One region of the Scandinavium sp. UTDF21-P1B genome, then DNA from elsewhere that is predicted to be linked to it. Evidence: predicted binding sites of a transcription regulator. Region 1 holds the regulator's gene; the other holds the start of a gene.
What was found. Region 1 encodes PurR, which represses purine synthesis genes. Its sites were predicted from a motif close to CANGCAAACGTTTGCNTG; they were not measured.

Region 1 (6,197 bases):
CTGACGGTTACCGAAATCAACGGTGATCGAATCAGCTTTGACCTGATGAAAGAGACGCTGCGCATTACCAATCTTGGCGAGCTCAAAGAGGGCGATGTGGTGAACGTGGAGCGCGCCGCACGCTTTAATGATGAAATCGGCGGTCATTTAATGTCCGGCCACATCATGACGACCGCGGACGTGGCAAAAATCCTGACCTCTGAGAATAACCGTCAGATCTGGTTTAAGGTTCAGGACTCGTCTCTGATGAAATATATTCTCTATAAAGGGTTTATTGGTATCGATGGCATCAGCCTGACGGTGGGTGAAGTGACATCCACACGCTTCTGCGTTCACCTGATCCCGGAAACGCTTCAACGCACAACGCTTGGCAAGAAGAAGCTGGGCGAGAAGGTCAATATTGAGATTGACCCGCAAACTCAGGCGGTCGTCGATACGGTTGAACGGGTGCTGGCGGCGAAAGAGGCCGCAGCGAAACCAGCAGTCAGCGCAGAATAATAAAAGAAAACCCCGGCGAGCCGGGGTTTATTTTAACGTGCGACGCGTAAACCGCCTTCAGTTCCGCGCGTGAACACCACCTGCCAGAGCTGAATGTCACGGGCGCGAAATGCACCGGCGCAGGCGTTCAAATAATACGAGAACATGCGTTTAAATCGCTCTGAATAGTTGTCCGCAATGTCTGGCCAGCTCTTCTGGAAACGATCGTGCCAGGCCATCAGCGTGGTATCGTAGTCGGCACCAAAGTTATGCCAGTCTTCCATTATAAAATGCGGTTCGCTGGCGCAGGCAATCTGGCGTACGGAGGGCAGACAGCCGTTCGGGAAGATATACTTGTTGATCCAGGGATCAACGTTGTTGTCCGTTTTCTTCGAGCCGATTGTATGCAGCAGGAACAGGCCATCCGGCTTCAGGTTTCTGTCAACGACGTCAAAATAGGTGGCGTAGTTTTTTGGTCCGACGTGCTCGAACATGCCGACAGAGACGATGCGGTCGAATTGATCCTGCAAATCCCGATAGTCCTGCAACAGGATTTGCACGTCCAGCCCTTCACAGCGCGCCTGTGCCATTTTCTGCTGCTCCGCAGAAATGGTCACGCCAACCACGCTGACCCCGTAATTTTTCGCCATGTAATACGCCAGCCCACCCCAGCCGCAGCCGATGTCCAGCACCCGCATGCCCGGCTGTAGCTGCAGTTTCTGACAGATAAGATCCAGCTTTGCCTGTTGCGCCTGTTCGAGCGTTTCGGCGTCTTTCCAGTAAGCGCAGGAATACTGCATAAAAGGGTCGAGCATGCGGCTGAATAAATCATTGCCTAAATCGTAATGCTCTTTACCGACTATCCAGGCGCGCTTCTTACTTTGCAGATTGAGCAGGCGGGCGCCTGCGATGCGGAGTGTGTCTTTTAAATGGTGGGGGAGCTGGCTTTCGAGCCCGGCGCGTAACACCTGATGGAAAAACACATCCAGCCGTTCGCATTCCCACCAGCCATCCATATAGCTTTCGCCTAATCCCAGTGACCCTTCCTGCAGCACGCGTTTAAAGAACAGGGGATTATTGACCCGGATGTCTGCGGGTGCGGAACCATTGATCCTGATGCCCGCCCGGCTCAGCAGTTCGCTGACGATACGGGACCAGTCATCATTGGGTACGCTTACTTCTTCTATACACGATGAACTCATAGCTTCTCCATCACGCGGCTTGTGATCAGAACCTTAAAACAGCGTAGACGCTTTTTGGGTTATGTGAGAACTCTCACGAAAGTTCCGTGAGTCTGCTATCCGACGTAGAACAGAGGAAGGGAGATATCCCTTGCCGAAAGGCCTTCCGTGGTGAATGGAGGGAAATCCGTTCCCTCGTTAATCGCTAATTTTTATCGTATTTATGTAATACCGGTCTCAGTATAGGCCGCAAAAATGTCAGGTTCAATAAAAAATGTTAGCAAACTAATGACCGAATTATTACATAATTGCTAACGTCATTATGCGTGAGATTCTTCGGCCACTTTGTCATTCGCCGTGGCCTGCATCCGGTAGCCTAGGGCCGCCAGTACGACCGTCGCAAGCATTACGCTGGTCGTGGTCAACAGCGGAGTGGCAATCAGTGTCGAGACCACCAGGCTTGCGAGGAAGCACAGCCCCAGCTGCAGCGTATTTTGCAGCGCTGCCGCGCGACCAGTCGCCTGCGGGAACGGACGCAACGCCTGCGCCACGACAATCGGATAGATTGCGCCGTTCGCCATCGCCATAAGGCAGAAGGGGATGAGCAAGGCGGTCAGCGAGCTGCCAGCGGTGAGACCGACGGCAAAGGTGCCAGCGACGCTCAGGGCAAAGGCCATCAGCAACCACGGAAGCATCTGCTGACCTTGCCATTTTTGTAGCGCCGCGCGACAGCCATAACCACCTACCAGGAAAGCGATAGTCTGTGGAACGTAGCTCAGGCCGATCACCGTCGGGCCGTAGCCCATTGCATTCAGAATGAACGGTGATCCGGTAAGCCAGGCGAAGAAGCTGGCGGAGCAGGCGGCATAAATGAGTACGTTACCGCGATAATCCTGCGAGCGCAGCAGGGCCATAAAGGTCAGCGGCTTTTCTTCTTGATGGAATTCCCGGGCCGGTTTTTTCAGGCGCAGGGCCGGGATCATCAGCAGGAGCGTAATCCCGAACAGCGTCGCGAAGATGGCCTGCCATTCGAAGTGATGCAGGATCCAACTGCCCAGCAGCGGCGCCAGCGCCGGAGAAAGCCCCACCAGCGGCATGATGGTGGCGAAAATTCGGTTGGTACGCTGGGCTGGGTAATAATCGGTGACCATTGCCTGCCAGGTAACGGCTGCGGCGCATACGCCAACGGCCTGCACAAAGCGCAGCACCAGCAGCAGCGTGGCATCGCGTACCCACAGCATGCCGATACAGCCGACAGCGAAGATGGCAAGGCCGATTAGCAGCACGGGTTTCCGTCCGTAGCGATCGGAAAGCGGCCCCCACAGCAACTGAGCGAAAGCAAAACCGGCCAGGAACAGACTCAGGCTTGCGCTAACGGCGGCTGCAGGGGTTTGTAAATCATTCTGAATCGCGGCAAAAGCGGGCAGATACATGTCGGTTGCCAAAAAACCGAGCACGCTTAAGCCCCCCAGCCAGCATAAAAATCCTTTCCCAGGTTGCATCATCTTTCTCTTTCTCATTGCAGGTGTACCAGGCTGCTGAGTGTAGGGAGTGCAACTTCGCTTGTGAAACGCTAATATTTGTCTGGTGAATTCAAAATTTTTGCAGGCAGAAAATGTGGTCTGAATATTCCCTTGAAGTGGTGGATGCGGTCGCCCGCAACGGAAGCTTTAGCGCGGCAGCGCAGGAGCTGCACCGCGTGCCTTCAGCGGTAAGCTACACCGTGCGTCAGCTCGAAGAATGGCTGGCAGTGCCGCTGTTTGAACGACGTCATCGCGACGTGGAGCTCACCCCCGCTGGCGTCTGGTTTTTGAAGGAAGGGCGGTCTGTTATCAAAAAAATGCAGATCACCCGTCAGCAGTGCCAACAGATCGCTAACGGATGGCGTGGCAATCTGGCCATTGCCGTGGATAACATCGTGCGCCCGGAGCGTACCCGGCAGCTGATTGTCGATTTCTACCGTCATTTCCAGGACGTGGAGCTGTGCGTTTTCCAGGAAGTGTTCAACGGCGTCTGGGATGCACTGTCGGACGGGCGAGTTGAGCTGGCGATCGGGGCAACGCAGGCGATTCCGGTCGGTGGACGCTATGCGTTTCGCGATATGGGCATGCTGAGCTGGAGCTGCGTGGTGTCGAATCAACATCCTCTGGCTCAAATGCCGGGACCGCTGAGCGACGAGGTGTTGCGCAACTGGCCTTCTCTGGTGCGCGAGGATACCTCCCGCTCTTTGCCTAAGCGCATCACCTGGCTGCTGGATAATCAGAAGCGTATCGTGGTGCCGGACTGGGAATCTTCTGCAACGTGCCTTTCGGCAGGGCTGTGCGCCGGAATGGTGCCAACGCATTTTGCACGGCCTTACATCGATAGCGGCGAGTGGGTGGCATTGGATCTTGAGAACCCGTTCCCGGATGCGGCATGCTGCCTGACGTGGCAGCAAAATGATATGTCCCCGGCCCTGAGCTGGCTGCTGGAGTATCTTGGGGACAGCGAAACGCTAAATAAAGAGTGGCTGCAGGAGCCGGATTGACCGGCTCCGCACAGAGATTAGCGGCGGTAATCGCGGAACGGGCCGTCTGCCACTGAACGGCGCTCGATCAGGCGTGGGTGGACCTCAATGGACTGTGACTCTTCGCGCTTGTTGACGATTCGGTCCAGCAGCATATCGAAGGCGGCTTCCCCAAGGGAATCCTTTGGCTGATGGATGGTGGTCAGCGCTGGGGTGAAGAAGCGAGCGTTGCGCACGTTGTCATATCCGATCACCGAAATATCCTGAGGCACGCGAAGGCCGTGTTCATCGGCGGCACAGAGTGCGCCCATCGCCATGATGTCACCGCCACAGAAGACCGCGGTAGGGCGTGGCTGTTGCGCAATCATCTGCTGCATGGCGCGGTAGCCGGATTCCGGTTCAAAGTCGCCCTGAACGATCCAGTTTTCCGGCACGGTAATTTGCGCTTCTTCCATGGCTTTCATGAATCCGGCCAGACGGCCAGCGCCGGTGTTGCGCTCCATTGGGCCTGGGATCACGCCGATATCGCGGTGGCCGCGTTCGACCAGGTAGCGCCCGGCAAGATAGCCGCCCTGGAAAGCGTTATCGATCACCGAGTCGGTGAAGTCGGCTTTGGCTTCACCCCAGTCCATCACGACCATCGGAATATGGCGATACTCTTCCAGCATGTCGAGTACCGGCTGCGGATATTCAGAACACATCACCAACAGGCCATCGACGCGCTTTTGCGCCATCATAGAGAGATAAGCACGCTGTTTTTCCAGGTTGTTCCAGGCGTTGCCAAGAATCAGGGTATAACCCTTTTCGAAACAGTTTTTTTCAACGGCTTCAATGATTTCCGCAAAATAAGCCGCTTCACTGCTGGTGGCCAGCAGGCCAATAGTTTTGGTGTGATTGACCTTCAGGCTGCGCGCTACGGCACTTGGGGAGTAGTGCAGCTCTTTGATTGCCGCCCACACGGCGTTGCGTGTTTCTTCTGCGACAAAACGCGTCTTGTTAATAACATGTGACACGGTTGTAGTGGAAACGTTTGCGCGCTTCGCTACATCTTTAATTGTTGCCATTCGTTCTCACTCCAGACCCTTTCCTTACGCCTGATGACCGGCACGTAAACGTTTGCCTTTACACACCCTTAACACAATTCATTTGAATTGCGGTACGCCGGGATACGACACAGGACGACAGGAGGGGGTCAATGGCTGGTACGCTTTTAAATTAGCGTGGAATTTTGTCTGATTCTGAGGCAAAGGGGAAGAGAAAAATCGCTATGGCTCTAAAACCTGGAAGATTTTCAGCCTGAAGTGTGCAAAAATGAGCAGGCTCACTTTTGTTGTGGGGATAAAAAGGAGAATAATTGATGAGTACCGACCTGAAGCTCTCTCTGATGACCACTGTGATCGCTCTGGCACTCATTGTCGCCGCCGGGCTGACTGCGGTGTTACACTGATTTATCCGGAGGGAGAGTCCTCTTCCTCCATCACCACCCCCGTCTGATTGTTACCAAATTAGCAAAAATCTTTTGCCATTTTGTTTACTTCTGTTTTTTTGTGATTGATGTCATGCTTTTGACTTCTGTTGTCGTGCCCTTTACTGGAAAGGGTTAACCGGAGTCGTAACATGAAAATCAATTTTCCACTGCTGGCGTTGGCAATCGGCGCATTTGCTATCGGCACTACCGAGTTCTCGCCCATGGGGCTATTGCCCGTTATCGCTAAAGGCGTGGATGTTTCGATTCCCGTAGCAGGCATGCTGATCAGCGCTTACGCAATCGGTGTGATGGTTGGCGCGCCGTTAATGACTCTGCTGCTGTCACATCGCGCTCGCCGCAATGCGCTTATCTTTCTGATGGCGATTTTTACGCTCGGCAACGTGCTGTCGGCTATTGCACCGGACTACACCACATTATTGCTCTCTCGCATCATCACCAGCCTTAACCACGGTGCTTTCTTTGGTCTGGGATCTGTTGTGGCCGCGAGCGTGGTGCCCAAACACAAGCAGGCGAGCGCGGTGGCAACCATGTTTATGGGGCTGAC
Region 2 (6,197 bases), on a different contig from region 1:
CCGAATACCTGACCAGCTCTGATGCTGACGTCTGGTTGATTACCGGTTCCCCGAAACGGCTTGTGGAAAAGGTCTATTTCGACACCCCCTGGCTGCCGCGCGTTAATTTAATCGCCAGCATGACCGAACGCCGCTACGGCGGTTGGGTGCTGACGCTGCGTTGTTTAGGCCATGAGAAAGTGGCTCAGCTGGAGCGCAAAATCGGCACGCCGCTTCGCCTGTACAGCGGCTACAGCGACAGCAACCAGGATAACCCGCTGCTCTATTTTTGCCAGCATCGCTTCCGGGTGACGCCGCGCGGCGATCTGCAACAGCTGGAATAGTGCAACGGCCTGCCGGTGTGTATAATGCGCCCCGTTTTTCTACCGGAGTAGCCGCCTTGTCTGACAACGAACTGAACCACGAACGCTGGATGCGTCATGCGCTGACTCTGGCTCAACGCGCCTGGGATGAAGGAGAGGTGCCGGTCGGGGCAGTGCTGGTGTATCAGAATCAGGTGATTGGTGAGGGCTGGAACCGGCCGATTGGTCGTCACGACCCGACGGCGCATGCGGAAATCATGGCGCTGCGCCAGGGTGGGCTGGTATTACAGAATTATCGCCTGATTGATACGACGCTGTACGTAACGCTCGAACCCTGCGTGATGTGCGCCGGGGCAATGGTGCACAGCCGGATTGGTCAACTGGTGTTTGGTGCGCGGGATGCAAAAACGGGGGCGGCAGGATCGCTGATTGATGTACTGCATCATCCGGGCATGAATCACAGGGTTGAAATTACGGAAGGCGTGCTTGCCGAAAGCTGCTCCACCATGCTGAGCGATTTCTTCCGCCACCGCCGTGAACAGAAAAAAGCCCTCAGGCGCGCCGCGCCGTCTCAGTGACGTAACATGTCGACGAGGGTGCCGGGGTGCTTCACGTCAATCTGGCCACTGTGTACGTCCGCCGATAGCGAGAGAAACGGCAGCACGCCGACGCTTCCAGTGGTGTGATTCAGCTCGTCCGGCCTGACCGCCGGGTAATCATTCGCATATTCCCTTTCCTGCGCGGCCTTCTTCTCTTTCTCCAGCAGATAGCCCACCAGGCTTATCTGGTACTTACGGATATTCTCTACATATGCGTAGGCTTCATGCCCGCGCGCGTAGCCGTACGTCAGGCGCGTGTAGTAGGGTTTCTGGCTCAGTAAAGGCAGACGCTGTTTCACGTCAGCCCAGCTATCCGGATCGCCTTTTTGCTTCGCGGTTAACGCTCTGGCATCCAGCATGTGCGCATAGCCCATATTGTAAGCCGCCAGGGCAAACCAGATCCGTTCATCCTTCGGGACGGTCTCCGGCACCTTATCCATCATATCCTGCAGATAGCGCATCCCGCCGCTGATGCTCTGTTCGGCATCGGTGCGGTCCGTCAGACCCAGGCTTTGCGCAGTGTTCCTGGTCAGCATCATCATGCCTCGCACGCCCGTCGGTGAGGTTGCCATCGGATCCCAGTGGGATTCCTGCCAGGCAATCGCCGCCAGCAGGCGCCAGTCGATTTCCGCCGCATGCTTCTGGAAGAGCGGCTGGAAATCGGGCAGCTGGTTATCCACCGCGCGAAGGAAGGTGCGGGTGTCGAAATAATCGAAATCGTCGCCGTGGCCAAGGTATTTCTCTTCCAGGCGTGCCAGGGTGCCGTCTTCATTAATGTTGTTGAAGAAATCGAGCATCGCGGCGGGCAGGGTGTTGTCGCTGTCCTTCAGGCTAAACCAGGTGACCGGCTGCTCATCGGTAATGTCGAGCGCGACTGCCAGCTCCGGATGGACGCGCTGGAACAGGCTGATCGCTACCGAATCGGCAATGGTATAGTCGAGCCTGCCGTCAAGAACCTCATCCATTAGCTCCACGCTGCCGCGTTTGTCATCGACGGTCCAGCTGAGTTCCGGGTACTTCTTCTCCTTCAGCGCCTGCAGGTCATTGATTGCCACATGCCCTGGCGCAATGGTCAGCTGCTGAGCGGTAATATTTTCAAGTGAACGGGGGCGGTAGATGCCTTTTCGGTAAACCAGCTGCTGCGAAACGGAGTAATAAGCCGGGCCGGCCTGATAGCTTTTGACGCGCTCGCTGTTGTAGACCAGCCCGGCGGCCAGCATGTCGGCTTTGTCATTATCGAGATCGTCAAACAGCTGGCTGATGTTCTGGCGGACGGTGACGTTGAGCTTCACGCCGAGGTAGTCGGCGAACTGCTGGGCCAGCTCGTAATCCAGACCGTAATCTTTTTCGTTAATGCTGGCGTAGGTCAGGGGAGAGATGATGGTGCTGACGCGCAGCTCTCCTCGCGCCTGAATCGCAGCGATGCGGTTCTCTGGTTTGCTGAACCAGGGAATAGAGGGCCATAGCGCCGCTGCCAGTAGCAGGGTGACAATGCCGATAAACAGATAATTAATCTTTAATTTTTTCAATTAGTTAATTCTCTGCAGCGCGAGCGATCTCAGGCAATAGTTACCATGTTAAAGTTTAGGGACACTAAAGAGTGAGCGGCATTTTGCTTAAACAAGCGCCAGATGGCAACCCATTCGTCACCGATGTCGCACCTGGTGGTAAAACGATGCGGTGGTTTTATTTTGACGCAAACGGTTACGTAGCCGTTCAGGATGCTCTATAATGGCGCCCGTTTTCCGCCATTGCGCACACTGAAACCCAGAAGACGAGAGACTTATGATGGAAATTCTGCGTGGTTCGCCTGCACTGTCAGCCTTCCGTATTACCAAACTGCTGGCACGCTTTCAGGCAGCCAACCTTCCGGTCAGCAACCTTTATGCCGAGTACGTGCACTTCGCCGAGCTGAATGCGCCGCTGTCAGAAGAGGAACACACCCGGCTGGCAAAACTGCTGCAGTACGGTCCAAACCTCAGCAGCCACACGCCCGCCGGAAAATTACTGCTCGTCACTCCCCGCCCTGGCACCATCTCCCCCTGGTCTTCAAAAGCAACCGACATCGCCCACAACTGTGGCCTGGCGCAGATCGAACGTCTGGAGCGCGGCGTGGCATACTACGTCGAAGCCTCCACGCTGACGGATGCGCAGTGGAGCCAGGTTGCAGCTGAGCTGCATGACCGAATGATGGAAACCGTCTACGGTGCGCTGCAGGACGCGGAAAACCTGTTTGCCCATCATCAGCCTGCGCCGGTTGCGAGCGTAGACGTGCAGGGGCAGGGCCGTCAGGCGCTGGTGGACGCCAACCTGCGTCTGGGGTTAGCGCTGGCGGAAGATGAAATTGATTACCTGTTTGATGCCTTCACGAAGCTCAACCGCAACCCGAACGACATTGAACTCTATATGTTCGCCCAGGCGAACTCCGAACACTGTCGTCACAAGATTTTTAACGCCGACTGGGTGATTGACGGCGAGCAGCAGCCGAAGTCGCTGTTCAAAATGATTAAAAACACCTTCGAGACCACCCCGGACTACGTGCTGTCAGCTTATAAGGACAACGCTGCGGTAATGGAAGGCTCGGACGTAGGGCGCTTCTATGCCGATCGTGACGGCCTGCGCTACGATTTCCATCAGGAGCCGACGCACATCCTGATGAAGGTAGAAACCCATAACCACCCGACGGCGATTTCCCCGTGGCCGGGTGCGGCAACGGGCTCCGGCGGCGAAATTCGTGATGAAGGCGCGACCGGGCGCGGCGCAAAACCGAAAGCCGGGCTGGTGGGCTTCTCCGTTTCCAACCTGCGTATCCCCGGCTTTGAACAGCCGTGGGAAGAAGACTTCGGTAAACCTGACCGCATCGTGACCGCGCTGGATATCATGACCGACGGCCCGCTGGGCGGCGCGGCGTTCAACAACGAATTTGGTCGTCCGGCGCTGAACGGTTACTTCCGCACCTACGAAGAAAAGGTCAACAGCCACAACGGCGAAGAGCTGCGCGGCTACCACAAGCCGATCATGCTGGCAGGCGGGATCGGCAACATCCGTGCCGATCACGTCCAGAAAGGTGAGATCAACGTCGGCGCGAAGCTGATCGTCCTCGGCGGCCCGGCGATGAATATCGGTCTTGGCGGCGGGGCAGCATCCTCCATGGCGTCCGGCCAGTCCGATGCGGATCTTGATTTTGCTTCCGTCCAGCGCGACAACCCGGAAATGGAGCGTCGCTGCCAGGAAGTGATCGACCGCTGCTGGCAGCTCGGGGAAGCCAACCCGATTCTGTTTATCCACGACGTCGGCGCAGGCGGCCTCTCTAACGCCATGCCTGAGCTGGTGAGCGACGGCGGGCGCGGCGGTAAATTTAATCTGCGCGATATCCTCAGCGATGAGCCAGGCATGAGCCCGCTGGAGATCTGGTGTAACGAATCTCAGGAGCGCTACGTGCTGGCGGTGGCGGCGGATCAGCTGCCGCTGTTCGACGAACTGTGCAAACGTGAGCGCGCGCCTTACGCGGTCATCGGTGAAGCTACCGAAGAGATGCATCTGAGCCTCAGCGACAGCCATTTCGACGATACGCCTATCGATTTGCCGCTGGACGTGCTGCTCGGCAAAACCCCGAAAATGACCCGCGACGTTGAGACGCTTGCCGCTGGCGGTGAAGCGCTGGACAGGCAGGGCATCACGATTGCCGAAGCGGTCAACCGCGTTCTGCATCTGCCGACCGTTGCAGAGAAAACCTTCCTCGTGACCATCGGCGACCGTACGGTAACCGGTATGGTTGCCCGCGATCAGATGGTTGGCCCGTGGCAGATTCCGGTAGCGAACTGCGCGGTGACCACCGCGAGCCTCGACAGCTACTACGGCGAAGCGATGGCGATGGGCGAACGTGCGCCGGTGGCGCTGCTTGATTTTGCGGCCTCTGCACGACTGGCCGTAGGCGAAGCGCTGACTAACATTGTCGGCACTCAGGTCGGTGACCTTAAACGCGTCAAGCTTTCCGCAAACTGGATGGCGGCAGCAGGGCATCCGGGCGAAGATGCGGGCCTCTACGCCGCGGTGAAAGCCGTGGGTGAAGAGCTCTGCCCGGCCCTGGGCCTGACCATTCCGGTCGGCAAAGACTCCATGTCGATGAAAACCCGCTGGCAGGAAGGCAGCGAGCAGCGCGAAATGACGTCGCCGCTGTCGCTGGTGATTTCCGCCTTTGCCCGCGTGGAAGATGTGCGTGGCACCGTGACGCCACAGCTCTCCACCGAAGACAACGCCCTGCTGCTGATTGACCTCGGTAAGGGCCACAACGCGCTTGGCGCGACGGCGCTGGCCCAGGTTTACCGCCAGCTCGGTGACAAAACCGCCGATGTCCGCAGCGTGGAGCAGCTGCAAGGCTTCTGGGACGCGATGCAGGTGCTGGTGGCAGAACGCAAACTACTGGCCTGGCACGACCGCTCCGACGGCGGCCTGCTGGTGACGCTGGCTGAAATGGCCTTCACCGGCCACTGCGGCGTGGATGTGGATATCGCAGCACTTGGCGAAGATCGTCTGGCTGCGCTGTTTAACGAAGAGCTGGGCGGCGTGATTCAGGTGCGTGCGGAAGACCGCGAGCGGGTGGAAGGCATTTTCGCCAGCCACGGCCTGGCTGACTGCGTCCACTTCCTCGGGAAAGCCACCGAAGGAGACCGCTTTGTTATCACGGCGGGCGGTCATGTTGTCTACAGTGAAAGCCGCACCACGCTACGTATGTGGTGGGCGGAAACGACCTGGCAGATGCAGCGCCTGCGCGATAACCCGGAATGTGCCGATCAGGAGCACGAGGCGAAGCGCAACGACAGCGACCCGGGCCTGAACGTGAAGCTCAGCTTTGATATCAACGAAGACGTGGCGGCTCCGTACATTGCAACAGGCGCGCGTCCGAAGGTTGCGGTACTGCGTGAGCAGGGCGTGAACTCCCACGTCGAAATGGCTGCGGCGTTCCACCGTGCGGGTTTCGATGCCATCGACGTCCACATGAGCGACCTGCTGGCTGGTCGTACCGGGCTGGCTGATTTCCAGGCCCTGGTCGCCTGCGGCGGCTTCTCCTACGGCGACGTTTTAGGCGCAGGCGAAGGCTGGGCGAAATCCATTCTGTTCAACGAGCGCGTGCGCGACGAGTTTGAAACCTTCTTCCACCGCCCGCAGACCCTGGCGCTGGGCGTGTGTAACGGCTGCCAGATGATGTCTAACCTGCGCGACCTGATCCCTGGCAGCAGCCTGTGGCCGCGCTTTGTGCGCAACCACTCGGACCGCTTCGAAGCGCGCTTTAGCC

Region 2: purL (phosphoribosylformylglycinamidine synthase) is a predicted target of PurR. The motif match lies at 2,595-2,612, and genes of this name have one in related genera.

What each region holds. Positions count from the first base shown of each region.
Region 1 covers NZ_JBFLVD010000010.1:117,328-123,524, forward strand. Annotated here, with positions in the region: gene AB1287_RS06205 (riboflavin synthase subunit alpha) at 1-498, shown strand, start outside; gene cfa (cyclopropane fatty acyl phospholipid synthase) at 531-1,679, opposite strand; gene punC (purine nucleoside transporter PunC) at 1,979-3,163, opposite strand; gene punR (DNA-binding transcriptional activator PunR) at 3,274-4,185, shown strand; gene purR (HTH-type transcriptional repressor PurR) at 4,203-5,228, opposite strand; gene AB1287_RS06230 (YnhF family membrane protein) at 5,522-5,611, shown strand; gene AB1287_RS06235 (MFS transporter) at 5,782-6,197, shown strand, end outside.
Region 2 covers NZ_JBFLVD010000013.1:217,820-224,016, reverse strand. Annotated here, with positions in the region: gene yfhb (phosphatidylglycerophosphatase C) at 1-323, shown strand, start outside; gene tadA (tRNA adenosine(34) deaminase TadA) at 341-880, shown strand; gene mltF (membrane-bound lytic murein transglycosylase MltF) at 874-2,430, opposite strand; gene purL (phosphoribosylformylglycinamidine synthase) at 2,687-6,197, shown strand, end outside.